DNA from 3 places in the Arthrobacter sp. K410C genome. Region 1 is predicted to be linked to each of the others. Evidence: riboswitches for the same ligand, from Rfam matches in the RefSeq annotation. Region 1 holds a riboswitch; each other region holds the start of a gene.
What was found. A riboswitch is a leader RNA that binds a small molecule or an ion and turns the genes downstream of it on or off. The one in region 1 is predicted to bind cyclic di-AMP.
Positions count from the first base shown of each region.

Region 2: another riboswitch for cyclic di-AMP. It lies ahead of AC5RU7_RS16355 (LysM peptidoglycan-binding domain-containing protein); the one in region 1 lies ahead of AC5RU7_RS09620 (aggregation-promoting factor C-terminal-like domain-containing protein).
Region 3: another riboswitch for cyclic di-AMP. It lies ahead of AC5RU7_RS14460 (M23 family metallopeptidase); the one in region 1 lies ahead of AC5RU7_RS09620 (aggregation-promoting factor C-terminal-like domain-containing protein).

Region 1 is NZ_JBNHFJ010000005.1:29,083-38,932, forward strand. It holds gene AC5RU7_RS09600 (TetR/AcrR family transcriptional regulator) at 1-480, shown strand, start outside; gene AC5RU7_RS09605 (EamA family transporter) at 1,034-2,032, opposite strand; gene AC5RU7_RS09610 (SixA phosphatase family protein) at 2,071-2,598, opposite strand; gene AC5RU7_RS09615 (winged helix-turn-helix domain-containing protein) at 2,664-3,527, opposite strand; cyclic di-AMP (ydaO/yuaA leader) riboswitch at 4,539-4,698, shown strand; gene AC5RU7_RS09620 (aggregation-promoting factor C-terminal-like domain-containing protein) at 4,704-5,438, shown strand; gene AC5RU7_RS09625 (glyoxalase superfamily protein) at 5,499-5,873, opposite strand; gene upp (uracil phosphoribosyltransferase) at 5,919-6,554, opposite strand; gene AC5RU7_RS09635 (phosphatase PAP2 family protein) at 6,567-7,370, opposite strand; gene tadA (tRNA adenosine(34) deaminase TadA) at 7,432-7,935, shown strand; gene AC5RU7_RS09645 (glycosyltransferase family 4 protein) at 7,945-9,039, opposite strand; gene AC5RU7_RS09650 (6-pyruvoyl trahydropterin synthase family protein) at 9,044-9,439, opposite strand; gene AC5RU7_RS09655 (zinc-dependent alcohol dehydrogenase) at 9,443-9,850, opposite strand, start outside.
Region 2 is NZ_JBNHFJ010000013.1:28,301-38,150, reverse strand. It holds gene AC5RU7_RS16395 (NUDIX domain-containing protein) at 1-409, opposite strand, end outside; gene AC5RU7_RS16390 (DUF1918 domain-containing protein) at 460-651, opposite strand; gene AC5RU7_RS16385 (metallophosphoesterase family protein) at 726-1,232, shown strand; gene AC5RU7_RS16380 (glucose 1-dehydrogenase) at 1,321-2,214, shown strand; gene AC5RU7_RS16375 (DUF1810 domain-containing protein) at 2,218-2,661, opposite strand; gene AC5RU7_RS16370 (DNA alkylation repair protein) at 2,645-3,232, opposite strand; gene AC5RU7_RS16365 (TraR/DksA family transcriptional regulator) at 3,229-3,585, opposite strand; gene AC5RU7_RS16360 (aggregation-promoting factor C-terminal-like domain-containing protein) at 3,607-4,959, opposite strand; cyclic di-AMP (ydaO/yuaA leader) riboswitch at 5,240-5,410, shown strand; gene AC5RU7_RS16355 (LysM peptidoglycan-binding domain-containing protein) at 5,414-6,277, shown strand; gene AC5RU7_RS16350 (protein adenylyltransferase SelO) at 6,412-7,887, opposite strand; gene AC5RU7_RS16345 (APC family permease) at 7,884-9,326, opposite strand; gene AC5RU7_RS16340 (ribonuclease Z) at 9,346-9,850, opposite strand, start outside.
Region 3 is NZ_JBNHFJ010000010.1:23,189-33,038, forward strand. It holds gene serC (phosphoserine transaminase) at 1-946, opposite strand, end outside; gene AC5RU7_RS14455 (iron-dependent transcriptional repressor DtxR) at 1,229-1,924, shown strand; cyclic di-AMP (ydaO/yuaA leader) riboswitch at 2,056-2,275, shown strand; gene AC5RU7_RS14460 (M23 family metallopeptidase) at 2,286-3,107, shown strand; cyclic di-AMP (ydaO/yuaA leader) riboswitch at 3,236-3,414, shown strand; gene AC5RU7_RS14465 (C40 family peptidase) at 3,485-4,159, shown strand; gene AC5RU7_RS14470 (NlpC/P60 family protein) at 4,320-5,093, shown strand; gene AC5RU7_RS14475 (HNH endonuclease) at 5,384-5,884, shown strand; gene mobA (molybdenum cofactor guanylyltransferase) at 5,937-6,587, shown strand; gene AC5RU7_RS14485 (DUF6457 domain-containing protein) at 6,628-6,921, shown strand; gene AC5RU7_RS14490 (molybdopterin molybdotransferase MoeA) at 6,918-8,294, shown strand; gene fdhD (formate dehydrogenase accessory sulfurtransferase FdhD) at 8,408-9,286, shown strand; gene AC5RU7_RS14500 (alpha-mannosidase) at 9,405-9,850, shown strand, end outside.

The sequences.
Region 1 (9,850 bases):
ACCGTCTATTACAACTTCGGCAGCAAATCGGAACTCATCGCGCAGCTGCTGCGGCACGGCGTGGATATCCTGAAGGCACGGCTGCTCGAGGCCGGGACAGGGCCGGCACAGGATCCGCTGCAGGCCATGGAAGCCATGATCGGCCAGGCCATGGACTTCATGGCCGAGTATCCGTCCTTCGCCCGGCTCTGGGTGAGCGAGAACTGGCGGACGCCCAGCGAATGGCAGGGCACCTTCGCGGTGCTGCGCGGCGAGCTGCTGGCCGTCATTGCCCAGGCCGTAGACGATGTGGCGCAGGCGTACCCTGTGGACGAGTCCGTGTCCCGGGGCAGCCTGGAGACGGCAATCTTCGGTGCCTGCTTTGTGGTGGGGCTCGACAGGCAGACTTACAACCCCGAGCGCAGCCGTGACCAAAGTGTTGCAGCAATCATGGCCATCATGCGCGGCTACGTCCTGCGGCAGCCTGCTCCTCCGGAATGATGGTGCACATGCGCCACATGGGGAAAAGCGGAAAGTTCGCGGTCATCACCGGCATCGTTGCGGCGTTGCTGCTCGTGCTCACGGGGATGACCCTCGCCGAGCCCGTGTTCCTCGCGTTCCTTGGCGTGCTTGCCCTTGCGTATTTGTCCGCCATCGGCGAGGTCCTGATGCGGGGCCGCCGGCTGGTGTTGCTGTGCGTCGGGGCCGGAACCAGCCTCACTCTCGGCCTTGTCCTGGCGTTCCTAAGCACGTGGGAGCTGGCGTTTGACGGCCAGTCCACGTTTCTGGGCACGCCGGTGCCCACCAATGATCCAGACAACTACTTCTTCGGCGCCGGGGTGTCCCTTGTGGCAACGTTCCTGGTCCTGTTCATTGGTGCCGCCTGGCCTGCCGGCAGAAGGGTGGCGCCTGCCCGGCGGCCCGCAGCGAAGCGGCGGCCTGTTGCTTCCCGGCCGGCGGCCACCAAGGGCGCTGCATCCAGCGGCGCCGGACCTAAAATCGCGGCCGCAAAGGGCAGGGCAGCAAAGGGCGGCGCGGCAAGAAGCGGCGCGGCTCAGCGCGGCTCCGGATCGCGGACCACGTCGCGCGTACCCCCGACAGCCAAGCGGCCGTCGTCGTCCGCGGATCCCGCCCGCAGGCCTGCTCCCAAGCCCGGCGCCGGTTCCACCCCGCGGCGCTGACGCCACCCGCCCAGGGTCAGCACCGCCGTCGCCACCCCGCCCAGGAGCAGCAGGCCGCCGGCCAGCTCGGTGAGCGTCGGCACCTCCCCCAGCACAAGCCATGCGGCGGTCATCCCCACCACGGGGACCAGCAACGTAAACGGCACAACGGCCGACGACGGGTGGCTGGCCAGGAGCCGGTTCCAGATGCCGTAGCCCACCAGTGAGGCAAAGACGGCGGTATAGAGCGCGGTGAGGATGGTGGGCGCCTGGAGGGTGGCGAGCGTGGCGAGTACCGCGTCCGGGCCGTCCACGAGGAGCGAGAGCGCGGTGAGGGGTAACGGGACCACGGCGCCGGACCAGACCACCAGTCCCAGCCCGGAGGCTGCCTTCGCTTTCCGGGCGATGACGTTTCCCGCCGCCCAGGACAGGGCCGCCGCGAGCACGATCAGGAACGGCAGCAGGGGTGCAACCGCACTCCGGCCCGCGGCAACCACGGCGAGGCCCACCACGCCCAGGACGACGCCGGTCAGCTGCCTGCGGTTCGGCCGCTCACCAAGGAACGCGGCGGCGAGGAGGACGGTCAGCAGTACCTGGGCCTGCAAGACCAGGGACGCCAGGCCGGCCGGCATCCCCAGCGCCATGGACAAGTAGAGGAGGCCGAACTGGCCCGCACTCATGAAGAGCCCGACGCCGATGATCGCCATCCAGCTGACGTCCGGTTTCCTGATGAAGAAGATCCACGGCAGGACCACCAAAATGAAGCGCATGGCCACGAACAGGAGCGGGGGCACCTCCACGCCGCCCGGGTGCAGGCCGATGTCGATTGCCACGAAGTTCAGGCCCCAGAGCACGGCCACCAGCACTGCAAGCAGGGAGTCCCGGAGATTCACGCTCCCTACTCTGCCAGAACCACCCGCCGGAACCGGGGCTAATGGGCGCGGGGCACCTTGAACTTGATGATCCTGGCATCCTGCCCGTCCAGCTCCGCCCAGGGCTTTTCCGTCTCCAGTACGGTGAGTGCGCTGGTGGGGAAACGGGTGGCCGCGTCCATATAGGCGTCGTGGTCGGAATCGCGGGAGGCGAGGTGGATGGCCAGGTCCTGCACGCCCGGCAGGTGGGAAATCAGCATGAGCGTTGTCACGGTATCCGGCACGTGGTTGATGACGGAGAGCATGCGGAGGGCGGAGGCGGCATACAGGCCGTCCTCCAGCTTCGGCGTGGGTGCCTTGTCCCCCAGCTCCGAGCACACCCAGGTGCAGGTCTGGCGCGTGCGCAGGGCGCTGGAGCAGAGGATGAAGTCCGGGACGATGTTGTGCTTGAGCAGCCAGCGCCCGGCCAGTGGCGCCTCCCGGTGGCCGCGCTCCTCCAGCGGCCGCTCGTGGTCGGGCACACCGCCGGGCCAGTCCGCCTTGGCATGGCGCATGATCACAAGGCGGCGAAGATGGTGCTCACTCATGCCCCAAGCTTAACGAACCAGCACCCGCCCCAAACGGGGACGGGTGCTGGTTGGAAGACCTGGGGTCAGATCGAGTATTCAGGAGCGGCCCAGACCACTACTTCCGGGTGCTCGTAGAATCGGTAGCCCTGGCCGCGGACGGTGCGGACCGTGTTGGCGAGGCGGCCCAGCTTGGAGCGGAGGCGGCGGATGTGGACGTCGATGGTGCGCTCGTTGGGCACTTCCTCGGCGTTCCGCCACAGGCCTTCGAGCAGTTCGTCGCGGCCCACGGTGCGGGTGCCGTTTTCCACCAGGTAGTTGAGGAGCTCGAACTCCTTGAACGTCAGGTTGAGCGATTCGCCGTCGAGGTGGACTTCGCGGCGGGCAAGATCGATCAGGACACCGGACGGGCGCGGCTCCTGCGGCTGCTGCGGACGGGGCGTCTCGGTGCGCTGGCGGGAGTTCACCGTGGGGTCGCCGAAGGTGGAACGGACGACGTCGAGCGCCGAACCGGGGGTGCCCGCGGGGGCAACGGCAACGGCTGCATAGCTTTCGGCGCCGGTTACCAGGGACTGGGCGTAGGCGCGGATTTCCTGCGCAAGCTTGGCGATGGAGGTGCCGGCAGCCGCAGCGGTTTCCTCGTCGATGCCCATGTACAGGACGAACCCGCGGGCAACATTGTCATTGGCCACCGGGCGGACGGCGTTGGGTCCTGCCACCACGGGCGTGGGTGCCGTTACAGGAGCGGAGTCAGCCGTGGGAACGGCGCGGAGCTGCCCGTAGGAGTTGGGGTTGTAGCCCTGCGGCGCGTAGCCCTGGGCTGGGAAGCTGCTTCCGGAAGACGGCGAAATTGACGGGCGCGGACCAAATCCGGGGCGGAGGCCGGAGGGCTGGCCTGCCTTGGCGGCGTTACGGACAGAGATGTGGACGTATCCGGATGCAACAGACATGGATTGCTTACCTCAATGTGAATGGCCGCCATCGCGGCTCGAATGCTGGGTTTTCCCGCAATGCGAACTGGGGAGGGGCGCCCGACGCTGGGCTGGGGGGCGAATGCCTAAGAACTTCGATGGGTGGAGAAGGTCAGGCGTGCATTCGACAACAGCGCATGTCGGCAGCAGCTGATGTGCTGGGCCAATATTCTGCGGCTGCAGGTGCTGTTGAGTTCTTGTTCACATTGGAAGTGTGCAGCGTAACAATGGCAACTTGCAAGTAACAATGGATCGAATCGTCCGCATTGTGAGACGAAATGCTCTATTGTGGCGCAGATCACGATTCTGGCGGAAGCCAAAGAATAACATTCGTTATCCGATTTGCCCCCACAAAAGGGGCGGTTGGCAGAATATACTTCGCGAAAAGCGCCGCCACGAAGTTCTTTATTCAAGTGAGTGCGAATTGCCAAAATCGCCCCCTACTGACGCGGCGCGTGTCCAGCGGCGCGCGGAGCAAGGGAAGAAATTTTCCCGCCAGACCCGCGTTGATCGGCCCCGAGGCGCAGGATCACCTCCGCTCCCTGCACCTGGCCTTCGCGTCCGGGCCGAATACCTCCCGGCCGCGAGCGCCGTATGTACGGTCGACTGGACTGTGACCACTGGATGCGATGCTCTCAAATTCGACGGCTTGAACTGCCGCGCAGGGTCCGCCCGTCCACACCGGAGGTCCAGGCGCTGTTACTCATGGCAATGTTTGGGTGAAGAGGCCAGGCCTCGGCCGCGGAGGGAACCAGCGGATGGGGCTTGTCCAAATGGCAATGAATAGCCCGGCCGACGAAGGAAGGTCACGTTCGCATCACAGCCGGGCCAGACCCATAGCCCTCCACCCGCCCATGTGGGCCGACTGGCACAAGTCGACGCGCCGTCATCGTGATGTCCGTTACCTAAATGTGACTTAAGCCCTGAACTCCTGTAGCGTCGATTGGGTACGGTTCCCGTTCGGGCCGTATATCCGGATGACGCCAAGCTCTGCCACTTCCCGGATTCCGCTTGATCGAAGGCAGAGGCGGGGGACCCACCGTCCCGGGCACTGACTTGCCCTTGGGGTTAAGCCAGCACGTGATATTTCCGTGCGGCCGGATGCCCTCATCCGAACCCGACAGCTAACTCCGCAGGTGTGAGAGGCGATTCATCATGTTTACATTCCCGGCTAAACCGCGCCCGAAACAGGGTTCAGACAGCGATTCCCAGCGTCCGGAAGGCAAGAAGTTCACCCTCGGCAAGCGTGCCGCGGTCCTCGCAACGTCCGGTGCGCTGCTGGTTGGCCTCGGCGCCGCCGGCCAGGCGACAAATGCTTTTATTCCGGCGGCGTCCACCACAAGCACCACGGCGGCGGACTCCGATGCGCAGATGAGCATCGAAAAGAGCGAGATCCGGTCCAACCCGGCCGAGTCTCCCGCCCCCGCCGAAATCAACGTTGTTCCCCAGGCCGCCGAGCCTGCCGCCGCACCCGCGCCGGAGCCCGTCCCCGCGGCTGAGCCTGCTCCGGCACCCGAGCCCGCACCCGCACCGGAGCCCGCTCCGGCACCTGCACCCGAGCCGGCTCCCGTCGTCGCGGTCAATGACCCGGCAGGCGCGCAGGCCTACGCCGCCGGCCAGCTTGGTTCCTACGGCTGGGCCCAGGACCAGATGCAGTGCCTGGTGACGCTCTGGACCAAGGAATCCGACTGGACCACCACGGCCACCAACCCCAGCAGCGGCGCCTACGGCATCGTGCAGTCCCTGCCCGCCGAGAAGATGGCCAGCGCCGGTGCGGACTACCTCACCAACTACCGCACACAGATCAACTGGGGCCTGAACTACATCAAGGAGCGCTACCAGTCCCCCTGTGGCGCGCTGAACTTCCACTACGCCAACAACTGGTACTAAGCCGCTGCAGAATTCCCCGGCCCTTACGCTGTCCGTGCGTCAGGGACGGGGATTTTGGGCTTAAGAGTCCCGTCCCGGGATGTACTGCACTGCCCACCTGTTGCCGTCCGGATCGGCGAAGTAGACGAAGTGGCCCCAGTCCTGCACGTCCACGTCGCTGACGTCCACGCCGTTCTCCTTGAGGTGGCGGTGCGCGGCTTCGATGTCGTTGACCACCAGCTGGAGGTTGGAACCGGTCCCCGGAGGGGCGTCCGTAAGTCCTTCACCAATGCAGATGGAGCAGGCCGAGCCCGGCGGAGTCAGCTGGACGAAGCGGATGGAGTCAGTGGGCCGCTGGTCGAAATCGGCGTTGAAGCCAACCTTGTTGACGTAAAAATCCTTGGCACGGTCCACATCGGACACAGGGACAAACACGAGTTCAAGTTTCCAGTCCATGGGCACAGGCTACGGCTGAGCCCCTGGTCTTGGAAGGCTTGAACCTCAGCCGGCGATGCCGTACAGGCGATCGCCCGCGTCCCCGAGCCCGGGAACAATGTAGGACTTGTCGTTCAACTTCTCGTCGATGGATGCCAGGACAATCGTCACGTTGGCGTCCGCGAGTTCCTCTTCCAGCTTGGCGAGGCCCTCAGGTGCGGCCAGCAGGCAGATGCAGGTGACGTCCGAGGCGCCGCGCTTGAACAAGAACTTGATGGCCTCGCGCAGGGTTCCGCCGGTGGCGAGCATGGGGTCCAGGACGAAGATCTGGCGGTCGGTGAGGTTTTCGGGAAGCCGTTCGGCGTAGGTGATGATGTCCAGGGTTTCTTCATCCCGGGCCATGCCGAGGAACCCCACTTCGGCGGTGGGGACGAGCTTGGTCATGCCCTCGAGCATGCCCAGGCCGGCGCGCAGGATGGGTACCACCAGCGGGGTGGGCTTGGTGAATGCGGTTCCCACGGTGCTGCTGACGGGCGTTTCAATGGTGACGGGTTCGGTGCGGACTTCGCGGGTCGCCTCGTAGGCGAGGAGGGTCACCAGCTCTTCGGTCAACTGCCGGAACACCGGGGACGGGGTGTTTTTGTCCCTCAGGACGGTGAGCTTATGGGCGACGAGCGGGTGGTCCACAACGAGAGTTCGCATGCGTCAAAACTATCACCCGGCGTTGTCCTTCCCGTGCCCGCCGGGGCCGTCGTGATGCAGGGCATCAACCACCACATCCCGCACCACTGGATGCTCGAAATCGGGTGCCGGGCCCACGTGCTCCCGCCGCCTGATCATGTGGAACAGCCGGTGGGCAAGTATGACCATCAGCACCCACGCGAGGCCCAGCAGCCAGCCGGCCATCACGTCCGTGAGCCAGTGGTGCCCCAGGTATACCCGGCTCAATCCCATCGCGATGATGAAGATCACGCCCGTTGTGATGGCGGTGATGCGGACCCACAGCTTGAAGAAGTGCAGGCACAGGATATAGAGCAGCACGCCGATCACCACGGTGGTGTTCAGGGTATGGCCACTTGGAAAGGACGGCGTGGTTTCATACGGTGGCACGGCCTCCGTATGTTCGGGACGGGTCCGGCCCACCAGGCGCTTGCCGATCGTGGTTGCCGTGGTGGACACCGCGGCTGCACCGCCAACCAGGATCAGCGGCCGCCAGGACCGGCTCAGGAACGTGAGCCAGGCGGTGAGGATGCTCGCGAGGATGGGCATCCCGACCCCGCCACCGATGTTTGTGAATGCGGTGACGAAGGCGTCCGTTTCGGGGTTCCGCAGTGACTGCGAATAGTCGAGTGCAGGAATATCGAGGCTGGCCAGGCCTTCCTCATCCACCACGTCCGAGTACACCTCGGCGCCCAGCAGCGCCATGGCAAGCACAAGGGTTCCACCGATGATCAGGGTCAGCCACAGGGCGGCATATGGTTTGAACCATCTGTCCACGCGGTCACGGACGGTGCTCATTTGTGCCTCCCGGGGCTGGTCGTCACGGGCTCAGGGTATCCTTCGAAACTATCATTGAGCCATGGTCTCCACTGGAAAACACGACACGTGGATGGGTCTTGCCCTTGCGGAGGCCCGCCGCGCCCTTGCAACAGAGGATGTGCCAATCGGCGCCGTGGTGCTGGGGCCCGACGGCGCGGTGCTGGGTTCCGGACGCAACCAGCGGGAGGAGCTTGGGGACCCCACGGCACACGCCGAGGTGGTGGCCATCCGCCAGGCAGCGGAGCGGCTGCGCGAGCTTGCGGCCCGCGACGGCGGGAAGGCCGACGGCTGGCGGTTGTCCGACTGCACGTTGGTGGTCACCCTTGAACCGTGCGCCATGTGTGCCGGCGCTATCGTCCTCGCCCGGATTCCCAGGGTTGTCTTCGGTGCCTGGGACGAGAAGGCGGGCGCCGCGGGATCGGTGTTCGACGTCCTCCGCGAGCGCCGGCTCAACCACTGGGTGGAGGTTTACTCCGGGGTGCGGGAAGCCGAATGCGCGGAACTGCTCCGTGATTTCTTCGCCGGACACCGCAGCCGTCTGTAGCGGGAAGTCCTACTCCGCCGCCTCCCCGGGCTCCAACGCCTCCAGTACGACTCTTGCCGTCTGGTCCCACCCCGGCAGCCGGTCACGGGCCGCCAGCGCGGCCGCCCGCCATTCGTCCCTCGTTGCCTGGTCCCGCAGCCAGTGGCGCAGGACGCCGGCGAGCCTCGCGGGGTTCTCCCGGTCCCCCGGCACAAGCGGTACGGCCGCGCCGGGAAGCCGGGCGCCGCCGTCGTCCTTCACCAACCGTGCCAGCCCGAGCGCTTCCTCTGCACCTGTCCCCTGCCGCACCACCACCGGGATTCCCCGTGCCAGTGACTCGGTGACCACCATGCCGAATGCCTCCACACGGGACACCAGCAGGCTGAGGTCCGCGGCGTCCCACGCATTTTCCAGGGCATCGCCCAGGAGCTCGCCAGTGATCCTGAGCCGGTCGTCCAGCCCGCTGGCAGCGACGGCGGCCCGCACCTCCGCCGCGTAATCCGGGTCCGCCTGGTCAGACCCCACCATGGCTGCACTCCACTCAAGATCCTTGATTAGGGCGAGGGCTTCCACGGTCAGCAACTGGTCCTTGTTGGGCAGGTGGGCCGCCACGACAATGAGGCGTGGCGGGCGGTATCCGGATGCCACCGGTGCGGGATCGACGCCGGGGAGGGCGACACGGATCCCGGCCAGCCCATGGCGCTCCTGCAGGATGGCCGCCGTGCTGGTGCTGGTGGAAATGATTCCGGAGGCTGCCCGCATGGCCCGCGCCTCACGTTCCACCGGGCCAGGATCAGCCGTCACATCAACTGTCATGTGCGCCAGGACCCAGGCTTGCCGCCCGGCCTTGGCTGCATACTCCAGTTCGTCCGGGACGCCGACGGCGACGAGCCCGTCCACGATATCCACAGCAGGCTCCTGCTCCGCCTCCGGACCCCAGGCGCCGATAATGCCGCCGAACCGGCGCCGGTCCTTGGCCGAGGGTTCCGGCCAGGCGCCTTCAACGGGCACCACCTCGACGTCGGCCCCGAGCTCCGTCATCCCGCGGACCAGCTTGGCGTTGTACGCATTGCCTCCGGAGTGGTGGTGGATGTTGCCGGGAACCAGCAGGCGGATACGGCGCATGGTTCTAGGCTGTCAGGTCCAGCGAGTAGGTGGCCCAGGCGTCCGGGTTTTCGCGCAAGGTGACGTCGATGCCTTGCAGGTGCCGGCCGTCGTCGTGGTTTTCGATTTTTCCCGCGACTTCCTGCGCGATGTACTGCGCCAACGCCTCGGTGGTGCTGAGCCTGCCCGCAAAGTCAGGGTGCTCGTCGAGGTTGCGGTAGTTCAGTCCCGCCAGCACCTCCTCGATGAAGGTTCCGGCGGCGCCGATGTCCAGGACGATCGCGTCATCGTTCAACGAATGACGGCGGAAGGCAACCTCCGCGACGAAGGTTGCCCCGTGCAGGGCCTGCGCCGGGCCGAAGGCTTCGCGGGGGAGGCTGTGGGCGATCATGAAGTGGCGGCGGACTGTCAGGCTGAACATGCATTACCTCTGGTCTGTGGGATGGGTGGGGGCTGGCTGCTGCGGTTCTACGTTGTGTTGCGGGTACTCGATGACGTGGCACAGGGCGTCGATGGTGCCGTGGGCGAGGCCCTGCACCACCTCGGGCAGTTCCTGGAATGGCGACGACCCGGTGAGGAACGCATCGAACACCGGATCTTTCAGGAGGGACACCGCAAGCTCCAGGCGGTCCGCGTTGGTGCGCCGGTGGCGCCGGGCGCGGGCCACGACGCCCACCTGGCTGGCCCTGATGGACAGGCGCCTCGCGTGGAAGTCTTCGCCGAGCGGCAGGGTGACCTCGCGGTTGGCGTACCAGGACATCTCGATGACGTCCCCCTCATCGCCGGCCAGCTGCAGGCTTCTTTCCAGGCCTTCCTGTGAGGCGGAGCAGTG
Region 2 (9,850 bases), on a different contig from region 1:
GTTCGATGCTCTCGGGATCGCTGATCACCGGGTCGAACGGCTCCCGCACCAGCACCACCACCGTGGTGTAGGACCAGTAGCCCAGGTCCAGGAGGGAAGTGAACAGCACGTCAACACCCTCCGGCGGAACCGCCGCCTCCTCCTGGGCTTCCCGCAGCGCGCCGGCCACGGGCTCCTCGCCCTGGTGGAGCGCTCCACCCGGCAACCCCCACGTTCCGCCGTTATGGCTCCAGACCGCGCGGTGCTGCAGCAGCACCCCCCTGGGCGGATCGAACGCAAGAACGCCGGCCGCACCGAAACGCCCCCAAAAGCGTCCGCGGTCCCCCTCCACCCAGGCGTCGCCCGGATCCCGGGGACCGGTGCGGAGGGGCGGGGTGGTGGACGCTGCGGAAGCCAGAGAATGATCCATCAGCCCAGTCTGACAGGTACATCATGCCCGGGCCCAGCACACGCCGGGCGTCAGTTGCCGTGCGGGCGTTCGACGGCGAAATCACCGCCGGGATACATGATGGTTTCGTGCCCGTCATCAAAGCGGACCAGGTAAGGCGGGGTTCCGTCCTGTCCCCGCACCTCCAGGATCACCCCGTGGCGGTCCGTGGATCCAACATGCCGGCCGTGGACGATAATGCGGTCGCCCTGCGCTGCCTCCATGGCAATCACCTCCCAGCCCCCAGATTACGACTCTCACGGGAACCGGAACAGGCCCAGCGTGGCAGGATTTCCCTATGCCGCTGAACATCGTCCTGGTTGCCGATACCCACATCCCCAAGCGGGCCAGAGACCTGCCCGCCCCGGTGTGGGCCGCCGTCGAAAGCGCAGACGTGGTCTTCCACGCCGGTGACTGGGTGCAGGCCGGGGTCCTGGACAAATTCCAGGAACGCAGCCGGTACCTGGTGGGCGTCTACGGGAACAATGACGGGCCGGACCTGCGCGCCCGCCTCCCTGAAACCGCGCACATCACCCTGGACGGCATCCGGTTTGCCATGGTCCATGAGACCGGGCAGGCCAAGGGGCGGGAGCTGCGGTGCGAGGCGCTCTATCCGGACACGGACGTCCTGGTCTTCGGGCACAGCCACATCCCCTGGGACACCACGTCCCCGGCAGGCCTGCGGCTGCTCAACCCCGGCTCGCCCACGGACCGCCGGCGCCAGCCCGCCTGCACATACATGACAGCAAAGGTCGACGGCGGCCGGCTGGCGGAGGTGCGCCTGGTGGAGGTGGCGCGGGAGTAGTTCCGGGTTGGCAGGTGGCCGCCGGTTGCCTAGGCTGGGACGGTAAGCATACTTAGCTTCTTGGAATCCACCCAGCAGGAGGACCGCCATGACAGACCAGTACACTTTCCGGAATCCGGTCACCGCCTACGAGCACATTTCCCCGCCGGAGCAGCACCAGCCCGAGCCGGGACTGGACGCGGAGCTGACGCCCAAGGCGGACCTCGGTGAGGAAACTTACCGCGGCACGGGACGGCTGGAAGGCCGGAAGGCAATCGTCACCGGTGCGGATTCGGGTATCGGTGCCGCCGCGGCCATCGCGTTCGCCAGGGAGGGGGCCGACGTCGTCATGTCGTACCTGCCGCAGGAGGAGGAGGACGCTGCCAGGATTGCGGGCATTATCGAAGCCGCGGGACGCAAAGCCGTGAAGGTTCCCGGGGACCTCAAGGACCCGTCTGTCTGCCGTGACGTGGTGGATACCGCGGTGGCCGTCCTGGGTGGTGTGGACATCCTGGTCAACAACGCCGGAAAGCAGGTGGCCCAGGAGGACCTCGCGGACATCACGGACGAGCAGTTTGACCACACGCTGAAGACCAATGTCTACGCCATGTTCTGGCTGACCAAGGCAGCCCTTCCGCACATGCCCGCGGGGTCCACCATCATCAACACCACCTCGGTGCAGGCCTACAACCCCTCCCCGACGCTGGTGGACTACGCCACCACCAAAGCCAGCATCAACAACTTCACCAAAGGCCTGGCCCAGCAGCTCGCTCCCAAGGGGATCCGTGTCAATGCCGTGGCGCCGGGACCCATCTGGACTCCGTTGCAGGTCAGCAGCGGCCAGCCCAAGGAGGAGCTGCCGGAGTTCGGGCAGTCCACTCCGCTGGGCCGCGCCGGCCAGCCCGCAGAACTCGCGCCGGCGTATGTTTTCCTGGCCTCGCCCGAGTCCAGTTTTGTGCTGGGCGAGACGCTGAACGTCAACGGCGGCAGCCCCACCCCGTAGTTCTTATGCCTGGTCCTGCCCGGCGAGCAGTTCATCGGTGGCTTCGTCGGGCTGGCCGTCGAAGAACTGTGCAAGAACGGTCTTGAACACCGTTTCGCCGGGCGCCGCGCGGAGGAACAGCGTCATGGACGACTGCAGCTTGCGGGCGTCAATGCCGCCCAGAATATCCTCGGCCGTGCGCCCGGCGTGGTTGGTCAGGGCCTGTGCGCACTCCAGCAGGCGCGGACCCAGCACGTCGTGCTCAAGGTATCCCCGGGCCTCGTCCAGTGACCTGATGGCATACTTCCGCGAGGTGGCGCTCTGCCCCAGCCCGGCGATCTGCGGAAAGACGAACCACATCCAGTGGCCGCTCTTGCTGCCCAGCTGCAATTCGGACAAGGCCTGCTCATATGTCCCGCCGCTGTCCTGTGCAGCGACGAAGCGTTCAAGGTCATAGGGATCGTTCATGGATGTCTCCTTGTCGGGGGGTGTTGGGACCGGGCGGGAAGCCGGCGCCTGGCGGCTGCCCAAGTACTGCTGCAGCCTGGCGCAGGCTGGTGTGCGGGTCCTGGGCCCACCGCGCCAGCACCACATCGGCGCGCTGCCTGTCGCGCTCCGGCAGCCCGGCAAGCAGCGGCGCCACCACATCGGCCACGAGGGGGCCTTCCAGTTCCGCTGTAGAAGCGGAGCGGAGGAACCCTTCGATCCGGGTCAGGTCCGAGTGGCGGAGCCATCCGGCCTTGGCTTGGAGCAGCACCACGGCAGCCAGCCGCCGCTCGAAGACCGGCCTTGCGCCAGGGTTGGGCCGGCCCCAGAGGACTGAGGCCAGCTGGACCGTGGCATCGTGGTCCAGGGCTTTGAATTTCCGCAGCGCATCACGGACGGTTCCCCGGACAGCGCCCACGGAGGCTCCGTAGGAGGCGAGGACCCCGCCCAGCCGGGTGGCGACGTCGTCCGCGCGGTACCAGGAGCCCTCGTTCTGCAGCGTACGGTCGATGAATTCCGCCGCCGCGGCAACGATGTCCGGCCCCGCTGTCACTGCCGGCCTGCCGCGGCGTGGTTGATGCAGAACGCGGTCCATGGCCGGGCTTCCAGCCTGCCCTCGGCAATGGCTTCGCCGCAGACGGCGCAGGTGCCATAGGTTCCGGCGTCCAGCCGGGCGAGGGCGGCCTCCACCTGGTCCAGGCCGGCGGCGCTCTGCTTCAGGAGTGCGGCCGCCTGGGACAGCTCGAAAGCGATCGTGGCGCCCTCGGGATCGTGTTCGTCATCGACGTTTGAATTGAGCCGTGCCGAACTGGCCGAGGCGATGTCCGCGCGAAGGTCCGGAAGCAGTGCAGCCTTCCGCTTCCGCTCCTCCTCGAGCAGCACCCGGAACCGCTCAAAATCTGGCATGGAGAAAGCCTAGCGCGCCTCTCAGTACCAGTTCCTGGCTACGGAGTGGTCCCACGCCGCGCAGGGTGTACGGTAGCGGTCCCGGATATACCCGAGCCCCCACTCAATCTGCGTACGGTAGCTGGTAAGCCAGTCGCTGCCGGCGCTTCCCAGCTTGCCGGGCGGCAGGGCCTGCGGAATCCCATAGGCCCCGGAGTAGGGGTTGGTGGCGGTGGTCAGCCAGTTGGATTCCTTGGTCCAGAGCTGGGCGAGGCACAGGAACTGGTCCTGGCCCCAGCCGTAGGCTGCAAGGCGGCCGGAGGCGTAGCTCTTGGCCGCAGCGGGATCGTTGACTGCGCCGCCTGGAACGGAGGGCACGACGACGGCGGGCGGGCCGGGGATTGCAGGCGCCGGGGCAACGGGGGCGGGGTTCGCCGGGGCCGGGTTCACGGGAGCAGGATTTACCGGGGCCGGATTTAGCGGCGCGGGATTCGCTGGCACCGGCGCTGCCGGGACCGGGTTTGCCGGAGCGGGAGGTCTTTGAGCACCGGCAAGGGCAGCATCTGCAGCTGCCTGCCGGCGGGCCTGCTCCTCGGCAGCCGCTCGCTTGGCAGCCTGCGCCGCCTCATAGGCTGCAAGCGCCGCCTGGCCTTGCCGGTATTCGCCCTCGAGCGCCGCCGTCGTGCCCTTGAGGGACGCCAGCTGCGCGGTCAACTCTCCGCTGCGCCGCTGCTCTTCGGCGACCTGCCGGGCCACCGCGTCCTGGGCGGAACGGGCAGTGTCCAGCTTGGCCTTCGCCTCCCCGGACAGGCGTTCGCGCTCCGCCCTGGCGGTCTTTTCCTGCTCCGCCAGCGCAGCGGTGGCTTTGCCGGCGGCCTCCGCCCGGCTGACCAAATCCGCGGTCTTGGCTCCCACCACCTCAACGACGTTGAGCCCGTGGATGCTGTTGTTCTCCAAAGCTTCCAGTGCCACAAAGAATCCCATGGTGGTTCCGCCGGTCTTGTACGATCTGGCGGCCAGCGCACCAACGGCCTGTTGATGCCGCTGCAACTCCGCGTCCGCCTGGGCAGCCTGGCCTGCAAGGGCATCCACCCTGGCCGTTGCGGACTGCAGGGCGGCATCCGCCAGTGCATAGTCGGCTGCGGATGCCACGGCGGCCGTCCCGAGCGCTTCGGACTCGGACCGCAGGCCTTGAAGCAGGCCTGTGATGTTCTCGATCTCGGCCGCCTTCCCGGCTTCAGACTGCTGCGCCTTCTGAACGTCTTCCCACGATGGGTACCCGCCCGGCGGAGCCTCATCCGCGGCCGCCGGAGGCAGGGCAGCGGGGCCGGCCAGGGCAAGTGCCAGCAGCCCTCCCAGCAGCGGGGGCTTGAACATGCTTCCGATCAGGCGCATAGCTCCGAAGCTTAGCGGGTTTCAACACTAGGTTGAGGGTTGGGCGACCTCCCGCCGCTACCTTAATAAGTTTGTGACATAAATAACAGGCGACGCCAGCCGCAAAATATCACGCGAGGTCAGAAAGGTGTGCTAGTACCTCCAGACGTTTGCTTAATTTGATAGAAGCGCCTCGTATGTTACCCAAACGTGACAATTGCTCCGGGGCCGGGTTATGGTCTTCAGGTGTCCCTCCCAATCGGGACATTCCCATCAGTATGCCGAGCCCTGCCACTGACCCGGGATTCAATCGCTTTCCAGCTGGCAGGGACGGGGGAACCAAGTTTCCACGGCCGTTACGGCCTTGGGGTTAAGTCGATAGCGCCTCCGTCCATTGTGGGCGGTTGCCTTCGGCCGGGTATCTCCAACCCGAACCCGACAGCTCACCCCGCAGGCATGGGAGAGGCGATCACACGTGTCAAAAAATTTCCCTACCGCCCGTCACCGCGCAACTCCGGCCCGCTCAATCGCGCTCCAGGGCTTGGCTGCTTCCGCAAAGTCCCAGGCACGGACGCTCAGCCGTCCGATGCTCGCAGTTGCCGCTGCGTCCGGCATTGCGTTCGGTGTTGGAGCTCCCGCCCATGCAGGCGTGACCGGCCCGGATACCACCGAAACCGCTAGCGTCCAGGCGTCCAGCGCTCCGGCAGCCGCAGTGGCTGCCCCCGCTGCCGCAGCCCCTGCCGCCGGCAACGTCTACACCGTGGTTTCCGGAGACACCCTGGGCGCCATCTCGGCCGCTCACGGCGTCAGCCTGAACGATGTGCTGGCCGCCAACGGCCTGGACATCTCCACCATCATCTACCCCGGTGACCAGATCACCATTCCGGGCGCCGGCTACGTGGCACCTGCCGCTGCTCCTGCCCAGGCCGCACCTGCCCTGGCGAACACCGGCTCCACCATGAACTATGCCTCCGCGGCCGTTGCCCCGGCTCCGGCTCCGGCCCCGGCCCCCGCACCTGCCGCGACCGGCACCGGCACGGGTGCAGCCATCCTGGCTTCCGCCTACGGCCAGTTGGGCGTGCAGCAGGACTGCACCGCCATGGTGGAGAAGGCCCTCCGCTCCGTCGGCAAGTCCGTCGGTGACCTGGCTCCCGGCCAGTTCTACCAGTACGGCACCACCGTGGGCACCCCCGCCCCCGGCGACCTGGTGATCACTGCAGGCCACGTGGGCGTGTACGCCGGCGACGGCCAGGTTGTCAGCGGCGGCGTGGACGGCTACAAGACCGAAGTCCACTCCATCAGCTGGCTCGGCGGAGCTTCCTTCGTCCGGGTAGCGTAGTTACCCCGCGCAACTGAAGCAGCCGCACCAAGAGCTGCGCACATAAGGGCGGCAGCCGGGAAGACCCCGGCTGCCGCCCTTGCCGTGTTAACGTGTTGCCACCGGGACCCCCCGCCACTTTGCGGCGCAGCCTGTCACGTGCCGCAGAACGTCATGTACTTGCCGAAATCTTCCGGCGCGCCTTCGGCGTAGCGTTCCAGCCCGGGTCGCTCTTCGTAAGGGGAGCCCACTGCTTCAAGGAGCCTGGTAAGCGGCTCCAGGTCGCCGCCGGTGGCCGCAGCGAGCGCCTCTTCCACCAGATGGTTGCGCGGAATGTACACGGGATTCACCCGGTCCATCCGGTCCGCATCCGGCTTCATGGACCGCCAGCGCCCGGCCCAGGCGTCGAATGCTGCCAGGTCCATGACCATGCCCCGGACAGGCCTTTCATTTCCGCGCGCTGCTTCGCCCAGGTTGCGGAAGAACCGCGTGTAGTCCACCGGGCCGTCCTTCAGGATCGCAACCACCCCGTCCACCAGTTCGGATGCCGCTTCGGCCTCAGGGCTTCCGGCGGGGCTGGCGGGCAGGCCCAGCTTGGTCCTCATCCCGTCGAACCAAGCATCGCTGTACTGCCTGCGGAATTCGCCCAGCGCCTCCACGGCGGGAGCGACGGCCTGCTCCTGGTCCTCGTTGATCAGCGGAAGGATCGACTCGGCGAGGCGCGCCAGGTTCCATTCGGCAATAACAGGCTGGTTGGCGTAGGCGTACCGCCCGCCCACATCGATGGAACTGTAGACGGCGGCGGGATTGAAGTCGTCCATGAACGCACAGGGCCCATAGTCGATGGTCTCGCCGGAAATGGTCATGTTGTCCGTGTTCATCACGCCGTGGACGAATCCCACCAGCATCCATTGCGCCACCAGCGCGGCCTGGGCCGACACCACCGCCCGGAAAAGCGCAAGGTACGGATTCTCAGCTTCCGCGGCGGCGGGGTAATGCCGGCTGATGGCGTGGTCCGCCAGGCGGCGCAGCAGCTCCAGGTTGTCCGTGGCCCGCGCATACTGGAAACTCCCCACCCGCAGGTGGCTGCTGGCCACCCGAGCCAGGACTGCCCCGGGCAGCATCTCGTCCCGGCGCACCAGGCGTCCGGTGCCGACGACGGCGAGAGACCTGGTGGTGGGAATCCCCAGCGCGTGCATTGCCTCACTGACGAGGTATTCCCGGAGCATGGGCCCGACGACGGCACGCCCGTCACCTGCCCGCGCAAATGGTGTGCGGCCCGAGCCTTTGAGGTGGATATCGCGCAGGCGGCCGTTGGCGTCCAGGATCTCGCCAAGCAGGAGGGCCCGCCCGTCCCCCAAGAGGGGTGAGTATCCGCCGAACTGGTGCCCGGCGTAGGCCTGGGCCACCGGCGCTGCCCCCTCCGGCACGTGGTTGCCCAGCAGCAACCGCACCCCCTCCGCGCTGCGCAGGTAGCGGGCATCAAGCCCGAGCTCTTCCGCGAGGGCGTCGTTGAAGACCAGGAGCCGGGGCTCCGGAGCTTCCTCCGCCTGCCAGGGAACAGCCATGTCTGCCAGTTCGCTGGCGAAACGGCTTTCGAGGATGACCGTTGATTCTGCAGCGGTAGTCATGGGTTAACCCTATCCCCGCGGTTGGTCCGTCGGTTGATCAGCCAGGTGACAAGCCACAGGATCACGCCGATTGCCATCAGCCCGCCGGCTATCTGGTACTGGATCACGTTGCGTCCCACCCATGGGCCGGCAAGGAAAGCACACAGGATGGCTGCCACCAGGGGCAGTGGGCCGGGCGAGGTGAAAAAGACCTTACGGTTCGGATCCCGCTTCCGGCGCAGCACCAGGCATGCCACGTTCACCACGGTGAAGACGCACAGCAGCAGGAATGCCGTTGTGCCGGAAAGGTTGGCGACGATGTTGCTTTCCGGATCGCTGGCCACATAGAGGATGAGTCCCAGGGCAAGGACCGTGGAGAAGGCGATGCCGGCCCACGGGGTGCGGCGAACGGGCAGGACCTTGCCCAGGGGACGCGGCAGGACCTGCTGCCGGGCCATGCCGTAGATCAGCCGGCTGGCCATGAGCATGTTGATCAACGCAGTATTGGCCACGGCGAAGACGGCCAGGAACGGGAAGACCCTATCGATGGGAAAGTCCGGTGAGCCCTTATGCACCACTTCGAGCAGTGCCGCGCCTTCGGCTTCGCGGATTCCCTCCAGTTCTGTGGGTGTCAGCACGCTGACTACGGACACTGCAACCAGCATGTAAAGGAGCACGGCGATGCCGAGGCCGGTCAGCATGGTCCGGGGGAAGATCTTCTCGGGATTGCGCGTTTCCTCCACCATGTTCACCGAGTCCTCAAAGCCCACCATGGCGAAGAAGGCGATGGAGGTGGCGGCGGTGACGGCGAGGAACAGGCCCTTGTCCTGGTAGTCGCTGAAGACGAAGATCTCGCCGGGGTTGCCTGTGCCCTGCGCCATGACGAAGAACCCGACGCCGATCACGATGCACAGCGCCACCATTTCCACCACGGTGAGCACCACGTTGAACTTGACGCTCTCCCCCACACCCCGCAGGTTGATGGCGGCCAGCAGGAGCATGAATGCCAGGGCGACGGCGGTGATCATGCCCTGGCCGGGATCACCCATGACCCCGTTGACCTCCAGCCCGCCGAAGAAATTCTGTGCCAGGACATTGGCCGAGGTTGAGGCGCTGGTGATGCCCGAGCAGACCACCGCGAATGCCACCAGGAACGTGACGAAGTGGATGCCGAACGCCTTGTGCGTGTACAAGGCGGCGCCTGCCGCCTGGGGATACTGGGTGACCAGCTCCAGGTAGGAAAAGGCCGTCAGCGTCGCCACCACGAAGGCCAGGAGGAACGGCAGCCAGACAATCCCGCCCACCGTCCCGGCCATGGTGCCCGTCACGGCGTAGACGCCGGCGCCAAGGATGTCCCCCACGATGAAGAGCAGGAGGAGCTTGGGGCCAAGGACCCGTTTCAGCTCGGGCTCCCTGCCCTGCGGAGTAACGCCCTGGACTTCCTCGGATGTGGCGCTCATTGTCGGCCTCCTTGCCGGATCAGGTGGTGGGACTGGAAGATGCGTGCCAGGTCGACACGGGGCTGCGCCGCTGCGGAAAGGGAATCCGCTGCAGGTCCGCGGCGGCCGTGACGGCAGACGTGCCCGCGCGTGCGGATGCCTGCGCGGCAAGCACGGTGGCGTCGTCGCCGTAGCGGGACGAGAAATGCGTCAGTACCAGAGTGCGGACACCGGCGCGCGACGCCAGCTCCCCTGCCTGCCCGGCGGTGAGGTGGCGGTATTGCTGCGCCAGGCCGGCGTCGTCATCGCTGAAGGTTGACTCGGCAACCAGGAGGTCGGCGCCGTCGGCCAGTTCCTCAGCACCTTCGCAGGGCGCGGTGTCCATGACGAAGGCGAAGCGCTGGCCGGGCCGATGGATGCTGACGGCCTCGAGACTGACGCCGTTGAGGGTTCCTTCACGCTGGAGGCGCCCGACGTCGGGGCCCGCGATGCCCGCTGCCGCCAGGCGGTCTGGCAGCAGGGTCCTGCCGTCCGGTTCCACCAGC
Region 3 (9,850 bases), on a different contig from region 1:
CGAAGTCAATGGTGGCAATGACGTTCGAGCGCTCATCCGGGTTGGCGACAAAGGGGGTGGCGAACTCGGCGGCGTCGGCCCAGCTGTAGATGCGCCCTGCCGAGTCGGCTGTCCGGGCCGCGGCGAAGTCCAGCCCGCCGTTTGAGTTCAGCCACTGCACCTGGGCGTCCAATGTCACCAGGGTGGACAGGGACGGGGTGTTGTACGTCTGGTTGAGGCGTGAGTTGTCAATGGCGGTCTGCAGGTCCAGGAAATCGGGAATCCAGCGGCCGCTTGCCTTGACCCGTGCGGCGCGTTCCAGCGCAGCAGGGGAGAACAGGCCAAGCCACAGTCCGCCGTCGGAGGCAAAGTTCTTCTGCGGGGCAAAGTAGTAGACGTCGCTCTCAGCCACATCGACGTCCAGGCCGCCGGCTGCGGAGGTGGCATCCACCAGCACCAGTGCATCCTCATCCGCGCCTGCCACCCGCTTGACCGGTGCGTACACGCCCGTGGAGGTCTCGTTCTGCGGCCAGGCATACACGTCCACACCGGCCTCTGCCTGCGCCACCGGCCGGGTGCCGGGCTCGGACTTGATGATGGAGGAGGCGTCCAGGAACGGTGCCTTGTTGGTGGCGGCCGCAAACTTGGAACCGAACTCACCGAAGGACAAATGCTGGGCCTTCTGCTCCACCAGGCCGAAGCTGGCAACATCCCAGAACGCCGTGGAACCGCCCACGCCCAGGATAACCTCATATCCTTCCGGGGCGCGGAAGAACTGGCTGAGGCCCTCGCGCACTGAACCGACGAGGTTCTTGACCGGAGCCTGCCGGTGCGAGGTGCCCAGGACGTTCTTCGATGCGGCGGACAGCGCATCAATCTGCTCCTGGCGGACTTTTGAAGGTCCGGCGCCGAACCGCCCGTCCTTGGGGAGGAGATCGGCAGGAATAGTGATGCTTGGTTCGCTCACGGGGGCTCCAATTTCGGCGTGGACGCGCTTAGGTCCGAACGGGTGGATGGTCGCTGGCGCGCAGTCGGCAATGACTGCATCGAAGGCCTTTCCCATTCTGCCTGAACAGCTGATTCGGCGGGAACCGGGACCGTCATAGTCCAGCCACTGAGACGGGTTGCCAGGCGGCTTCCAACTATTCGGACTAAGTCAAAATAGGCTAAGCTAGCCAACGGACTACGTCGCGGTGAACAGCGATACGGTGGGACAACGCAAGGTACTGCGCTCGAGGAGCTGAGCTGGATGACGGATCTGATCGACACTACGGAGATGTACCTTCGGACCATTCTGGAACTGGAAGAAGAGAACATCGTTGCCCTGCGGGCCCGTATCGCGGAACGCCTGCGCCACTCGGGTCCCACGGTGTCCCAGACCATCGGCAGGATGGAGCGCGACGGCCTGGTGGTGGTCTCCGGCGACCGGCACCTGGAGCTCACCGAAGTCGGCCGCAAGCGCGCCACCGAGGTCATGCGCAAGCATCGCCTGGCCGAGCGGCTCCTGGCCGACGTGATCGGGCTGGACTGGGCTTATGTGCACGACGAAGCCTGCCGCTGGGAGCACGTGATGAGCGAGCGGGTGGAGCGGCGCATCTACGAGATGCTGGACCATCCCACCGAATCGCCGTACGGCAATCCGATTCCGGGCCTTGCCGCACTTGGTGGCCAGCCCGCACTTGCCTCCAGCGATACGGTGACGAGCCTCCTGGAAGCCATGAAGTCCTACGGGCCTGCGTCGGAGGTCACGGTCAGCCGGTTGGCAGAGCCCATCCAGGTGGAGCCGGAACTGCTGTCCCAGCTCGATGAGGGAGGCATCCGCCCAGGCGCGGCGGTAACCCTTGAACGTGTGGGCGACTACATCTCGGTCCGCGTGCCCGGCATTGAAGGCGCTCTGGAACTTCCGCCGGAGGTTGCCGCGCACGTGTTCGTTCACGTTCGCTAGGAAGGCCGGACCGCCCGGTGTGACGCCGGTAACGCCAAGATAACGGAATTGTTACCTAGGGCCTTAAGCCCCTATAGTTGAACCAAGCGTTGATACAAAAGCGTTACCTGATCCGGAGCCGAGCTCTGCCAGCGGATCAGGAGCACGAGTCACTAACTGGCAGAGGCGGGGGAACCACAAGCGGCAGCGGGGGACTGCCTTGGGGTGAAGTCCGTCAGCAGCAAGCCTCTTCCAGTGAAGGAATCCCTCAGCGGATATCTCTGTGCCGAAGCTTGCTTACGGCGGGCCGGGTCTTTGAACTCTCTGACCCGAATCCGACAGCTAACTTCGCAGGCTTTCCAGAGAGGAATCCTTCTTGTCCATGCAGACCTCCAGGGGGCGCCGCCGCGCCGCTGGCCCCGCTTCGGCACCGCGCGTCGCCGAAGTCATCCACACGGAGCGCCCCCGCGATCTCCACCGTGATGCGCGGCGCCGTCGGGGTCCGTTCCGGCAAATCACCGAGTTCGCCTCGGCGAGCGGCATCGGCCAGAAGGCCGGCATGGCACTGGCTGCCACCGGCCTGGTGCTCACCGTGACTGTTCCGGCCACCAGCCCGGTCATGGCCACCGACGGGGCGGGCCTTGCGCCTGTTGCGGCCACCGCTGTGACCCCGCAGCCCGCTATCTCCGCCGAAGCCGGAGCGGAGATCGACTTCAGCCGCTCGGCCGTAGTGACCCAGGCGGATCCGGACGGCAAGCTCAAGCAGCTCCTGAGCGCCCAGTCCGCCGGCGCTGTTTCCCGCGCCGCATCCACCGGAAGCCTGGGCGCCCCGCTGGCGTCGCTGACCACAGCCTCGCCCTTCGGTTACCGCGTCAGCCCCATCACGGGTGGTTCCGGCGACTTCCACCGCGGGCAGGACTACGTTGCCCAGTGCGGGACCTCAGTTCTCGCGGCCGCCACCGGCACCGTGACGTTTGTAGGCTGGCACCAGTTCGGCGGCGGCAACCGTGTGGTGATCGACCACGGAAACGGCCTGGAGACCACGTACAACCACCTGTCGTCCTTCAATGTGACTGAGGGCCAGACGGTCTCGCGCGGCGAGGTTGTGGCACTGAGCGGAACCACCGGAGCCTCCACCGGATGCCACCTGCACTTTGAGGTGCAGGTCAACGGCGAAGTAGTGGATCCGACGGGCTGGCTCTAGTCAAATGGTTGCTGACTCTCGAATTGCCGTGACCAGCCGTGACCTGAATGTGACATTCAGTCAAAACTCCTGTACCGTCTAACTCGCGTCAACTTTTCCGAAGTTGACGCTCTTGTGCGGATTGCCTAACTCTGCCACCGCTCAAGGTCCGTTCGCATTTCATCGTCTGGCAGGGGCGGGGGAACCAATTTTGGCCTTCTTCACGGAAGGCCTTGGGGTTAAGTCGCAAAGCTTCCTTGAAGCGGCGCGGCCGGGTGACTCCCATCCGAATCCGACAGCTCACCTCGCAGGCATTGGGAGAGGCTACCTTCGTGTCTTCACGCCATAATTCTGCGCGCCACCGTGCGCAACCGGTCCGTACCAACCCTTTGGACGCCGTGTCCAAAGCTGTTAGTGCCAACGCCGGGACAGTGGGTCGCCAGGCTGCTGTTGTTGCAGCCGCTTCCGGCCTTGTCCTTGCCATGGGTCTGCCGGCCACCGCGGACACCACCGCCGGTGTCTCCGCTTCCACCGAGTCCGGTTCCGCGCAGACAGCACTTGCAGTCACCGCAGCACCTACCGCCACCGTTTCCTTCGAGCGCCCGGTGGTCACCACCGTCGCCGCCCCCGTTGTTGAACGCGTGACCGTGCAGTCAACCTCCGACGACGAGGACGAAACCGCCACTTCCGCCCAGTCAACCGCGGCAGAAAAGGTTGTTGCGACCGCCGCTTCTGCGGCCACCACCGGCCTCGCGGCCATCGCCTACACCGGCATTGGCAGCCCCTACGTCTGGGGTGGCACCAGCCCCACCTCCGGTTGGGATTGCTCGGGCTTCACCCAGTGGGTTTACGCCCAGGCCGGCATCAGCATCCCGCGCGTGAACGCATGGACCGCCATGACCCCCACCTCCACCCCCCAGCCGGGTGACCTGGTGATGCAGAACGGCGGCGCACACGTCGGCATCTACGTCGGCAACGGCATGATGATCAGCGCACTCAACCCCTCCCAGGGCACTCTGCTGCACTCCGTCGCCGCTACCGGCACCTCCTCCTTCTTCACCCTCGCAGGCTAATAGTTCTTGGGGCTTCGGCCCCGGGAACTATTTCTTTGCCCGCACTTTTTCGCTAAACCACCATCCCCGTTCGGGGCGCTCCGACGTACCCCCAAGATGCCGGCGCGTCCAAAACTCTCGGGTTGCCCACAGGCCCCGAGGTAATCGAAAGAGAGAACTGATGACTACTCGTGCTACCGCACGGCACCGTGCCGAGGTCACCAAAACCAGCTCGATCGCCGTCATTGCCAAGGCTGTGGGCGACAACGCCGGCGGCGTAGGTCGCCAGGCCGCCGTGATCGCTGCCGCCTCCGGCTTGGTGCTGACCAGCGGCGTCGCCGCCAACGCTGCCGACGCCAACATCCAGCGGGACTCCGCTCCGGCGTCCGCCCTGGAAGTTGAATCGGCCATCGAAGCTCCCATCTCCGCTGCTTCCACCATCGCCATCACCTACGAGAAGCCTGCCGTGACCACCACGCCGGCGCCCGTGGTCGTGGAAGAGCCGGAGGTTGAGGTAGAGGAAGCCGCGCCGGCGGCCCCTGCCCCGGCTGCCCAGACCGCTCCCGCTCCGAAGGTCACCGCCAAGGTTTCTGCTGCGTCTGCTCCTGCCGCGCCCGCTTCCGCCAGCGGCAAGGGTGCAGCCATCCTGTCCGCCGCCTACGCCCAGCTGGGTGTCATGCAGGACTGCACCATGCTGGTGACCAACTCCCTGGCGGCCGTTGGCATCAACTTCCACGACTGGCCTGCAGGCTACCTGTCACTGGGCCGCACGGTGAGCGCTGCCGAAGCCCAGCCCGGCGACCTGATCTACTACGCTGACGGCGGCGCCGGCATGGCGCACATTGCTGTCTACGCAGGCAACGGCCAGGCGGTCCACGGCGGCTACAACGGCAACCAGACGGTGGTCTTCAGCGCCAACGTTGGCTCCGGCCCGGTTTTCATCCGCGTCAACTAGTCCCCGCGTCCCCGGCCGGCGCCCCCGACGGCCGGCGATGGAGGAAGGACCCCTGCCCACAAAGCAGGGGTCCTTTCCCTTTTAAGGGAAGCAGGCGGGGCCTGCGGCCGGTCCGTGCGGAGGGCTCCAGGAGACGGCCTGCCAGCGGACGGATCAAATGCCTTCCCGAGGGCGATTAGCTGATAGTGCGCTTCTGTGTTTACTCTTGTGGTGTCGATCCATAGCCCGGACATGCCGAGGGCAGCCGGCCCTCGTGCCCCTGACGGGTGCGGCCGTGAAGAGGTACGTGCATGCGCACTCTCGTTCTGAATGCTGGATATGAACCGCTGGCGGTTGTCACTTTCCGCCGGGCGCTGGTGCTTGTGCTCACGGGCAAGGCGAGCGTGGTGGCCGAAGGGGACGACCCCGTGGTGGGTCCACAGGAAATACTGGGCCGTCCCTCGGTGATCCTCCTCAACCGCTACATCCGCCCGCGCTACAACCAGGCCACCGCCGTCAGCCGGCGGGGTGTGCTGAGACGGGACGGGCACAAGTGTGCCTACTGCGGCAAGGCTGCGCACACGATCGACCATGTCCACCCAAAATCACGCGGCGGAGCCGACTCCTGGGAAAACCTCGTGGCTGCCTGCCTCCGCTGCAACAACGCCAAGGGTGACCATACGCCCGCGGAAATGGGCTGGAAACTGCGCATCGTTCCGGAGCCTCCGCGCGGCACCATCTGGCAGATCAAGGAGCTGGAGAAGCCCACCCCCGCGTGGGACCCCTTCCTGCTGCCCGAGCGCGCTGCCTGAGCGGTCCTTCCCTGTTTGTGCGTCCCTGCCTGCCGCTGGCTAGGCTGGAACGGTGCAAGAGCCAATGCCGCATTTCGATGCCCTGATCCTCGCCGGAGGCCGGTCCTCCCGGCTGGGCGGAGTACCGAAACAGCACCTGCTTTTCCGCGGTGCCACCTTGCTGGAACGATCCCTTGATGCGGCGTCCGGTGCCCGCCGGACTGTGGTGGTCGGTCCCGATCCTGGGCGCCTGCCGGAGGGCGTTTTGTCCTGCCGGGAGCAGCCAGAGTTTGCAGGCCCCGCCGCCGCCATTGCTGCCGGGCTGGAGGTGCTGTCAAGGGCTGGCAGCGAAGCGGAGTACACGCTGGTGCTGGCCTGCGACATGCCGTTGGTGTCGGACGCCGTGGCCCGGCTCTCCTCTGCGCTGGCAGCGGAACTGGCTGGCGGCGGTGCCGGCAGGCCCGACGTGGTTATGGCCGCATCTGACGATGGCACTCCCCAAGGCAGAGCCCAGCCGCTGGCGGGTTTTTACCGCACGGCCGGGCTAAAAAAAGCCGTGCACGAGCTCGCCGCCAGGGGAGCCTTAATCAACGGCTCTGTCCGCTCCCTCCTTGCTAGTCTGGACGTGCAGCTTGTCACCGTATCCGCCGCCTCAACAGCTGATGTGGATACGTGGGACGATGCTGCCGCGCTAGGGATTTTCCGCCGGCCACCAGGACGATGACCAGGGCCGGCGCAGCCGCAGTTAACTTGGGAGGCAGTTCGTGAAAAGCCAGGAAGAGACGCTGGAGGAATGGTGCAGGTCACTGCTCCAGGCCTATGAACTCGAAGACGTCCAGGTGGATGTCAATGCCATTCTCTCGCTCGCCGGAGTGGCTGCCCACTCCGTGGTGCGCCCGGCCGCCCCGCTGACCACTTTCATTGCAGGCTACGCCGCCGGCCTCGCCTCAGGGGCAGGCCGGGCAACAGACGCCGCCTCCATGGACTCGGCCCTCGCCGTAGCCCGCTCCCTGGCCGCCGACTACGATGCTGAAGCTGCCGGGACTCCCGGCGAATGACGGAGGAGGCCCCCTCAGAAGCCGGCGAAGCCGAAGGGCAGGACGCGCATCACCATCTCGCCCACACCTGGGAAGAAGCCCGGCAGGCCGCTTTTGATGCCGCAACGCCGATCCCTGCCGGGCCCGTAGCGCTCGGCCTGGCCCTTGGACGCAGGCTGGACCAGGACATTGTGGCACTGCAGGACATGCCCCACTATGCGTCCTCCGCGATGGACGGGTGGGTAGTCAACGGGACAGGGCCCTGGATTCCGGCGGAACCGGGGACAAGGCTGGCGCCGCACCAGGCCAGCCCGATCGTGACAGGCGGCCTGATACCCCCCGGAGGCAAGGCCGTCCTTCGCAGCGAGAATGCCGTGCTGGGCAAAGACGACGACGGTCTGCCGATCCTGACAACGGGCGGCAATGCCCGCCCCGGCGAGCCCCGGATGGGGCAGCATATCCGGAAGGCGGGCGAGGAAGCCATGGAGGGTGACCTCCTGGTCGCTGCCGGAGTGGAGCTGAATCCGGCCCATCTGGCCCTCGCTGCCCTCGCTGGGTATGACGAGCTGCGTGTCCAGGGCAAACCGCTGGTGCGGCTCCTGCTGACAGGCTCCGAGGTGGTGGCGCAGGGACTTCCCGTTCCGGGCAAGGTGCGGGACACGTTCGGCCCGCAGCTTCCTGCGGTGGTCACGATGCTGGGCGGCATCGCCGGCGGCCAGCAAAAGATCGGTGACTCCTACCAGGAATGGCTCGCCGCCCTGGAGGATGTGGTCCCGGAGGTGCCGGGCGTGCCGGACCTGCCCGCCGACGTCGTGATTACCACAGGCGGGACCGGCCGCTCCGGTACTGACCACCTGCGCAGGGCGGTGGCCGAACTGGGCGGGCGGCTCCTGGTGGATGGCGTGGCCATGCGGCCCGGGCATCCCGCCGTGCTGGCTGAGCTGCCGGACGGCCGGTTCGTGCTGGGGCTGCCGGGCAATCCGCTGGCCGCGATGATGGCGCTGTGCACCGTAGGTGCTCCGTTGCTCGCTGCGCTGGGCCACGGAGCCATGCCGGCCGTGCAGCAGGTTCCGTCCGGCACAGTGATCGAACCCGACCCCGGGCGGACGCGGCTGATGCCCTTCCGCCTCCTGTACGGCATGGCGTCGCCGGCCCAGCACACGGGTCCGGGAATGATGCGGGGACTGGCTTTCGCTGACGGCGTCATGGTGGTGCCGCCGCATGGGGTGCAGTTGGGGGAGCCCGTACCGGCTTTTGCGCTGCCGTGGGGTCCGCCCATTCCCGAGCCGGCGGACACCCCCGCCAAAGCGAAGCCGAAGAGCAGCCGGGCTGGCCGGGCCGCGGGTAAGCCGGCTCCTGCCGGCCCGGTGGACTGGAGCGCCCTGCTTGGCTAGGCAGTATTCCCCCCGACCGAAAGAGTTCCCGCAGGACGTTAAGGGCAACACTGCACTCCAGTTGAGCGGGGGCACTGCGGTTGCAATGATTGAGTTATGAACAGGCAGGAAGCATGGGACGCGTAACCCAGCGCCGCAAGGTGCACAAGTATCTGCTGGACGGCTCGCCAAAGGCCCTCGAGTTTCCGGTCCGGCACCGGGAAGACGTCCTGGCGGTGGAGGAACCGCTGGAAATCCGGCTGGGACGGATGTCCTTCTCCGTCACCATGCGTACTCCCGGCGACGACTTTGACCTGGTGGCGGGATTCCTGGTGTCCGAGGGCGTCATCTGGAGTGCCGACCAGCTGGTGTCCCTCCGGTTCTGCGCCGGCGAGGACGAAAACGGCATGCAGACCTTCAACGTGGTGGAAGCCCAGCTGCGGCCCGACGTTCCCCTCCCGGACACGGGACGCAACGTCTACACCTCCAGTTCCTGCGGTATCTGCGGTACTGACTCCATCGACTCGGTCCGGAAATCCTCGCACTACAGCCCCCAGGACGATCCGGTCACCGTGGACGCCCACGTGCTTGCGTCGCTGCCGGCGCTGCTGCGGGAATCCCAGCGCGTCTTTGAGGAAACCGGGGGAGTGCACGCGGCCGGGCTGTTCAGGATTGCGGACGACGGCGGGGTCCAGCTTCTGTGCCTCCGTGAGGACGTGGGGCGGCACAACGCCGTGGACAAGGTGGTTGGCTGGGCCCTGCGCGAAGGCCTCCTTCCACTGCGCGGCACAGTGCTGCAGGTCTCCGGCCGGGCATCCTTTGAACTGGTGCAGAAAGCTGCCCTGGCGGGAATCCCTGTACTCTCCGCGGTCAGCGCGCCATCCAGCCTGGCGGTGGAACTTGCGGAGGCGAGCGGCCTGACGCTGGCGGGCTTCAGCCGGGGAACCAGCCTCAACGTATACGCCGGCGATGCCCGGGTGCTCAGGCCGGCGGCGGAAGTGCCGGCGTCCTGAGGCGGCTGCAGATGGCCACGGATCATTCTGGAGGGGTTGGATAAGAGGCTACTAGCGGGTAGATTTGTCCATCGAATGGACACCATGGTCCACTTCCAAACTCTAAAGAAGGCACACATTGCATGACGACCGCCGGATAACGGAAGTCCGCCTCGAGAGGTTCGTGCGTGAGCGCATCACCCCTTCCGTCTACGGCCGGAGCCTTCCCCTTGCCTTGAGCAGCTGGGATGTGCCGGATGAGCCGGTCCCTGCGCTGGAGGCCATGCGGCAGGAATTCCTCCCGCAGGAGCATGGTGCTGCCTGGGGCAAACCGTGGGGCACCAAGTGGCTTCGACTCCAGGGTGAGGTCCCTGAGTCATGGGGCACCGAGCCGGACACCACGGTGGAAGTGGTGGTGGACCTGGGCTTCACCATCGAGACGCCGGGTTTCCAGTGCGAGGGCATTGCCTGGCGGCCGGACGGAACTATCATCAAGGCCGTCTCCCCGCGCAACCAGTACATCCCGTTGAAGCTGCTGGGTGGCGGCATGGCAGTGGACTTCTATGTGGAAGCCGCCGCCAATCC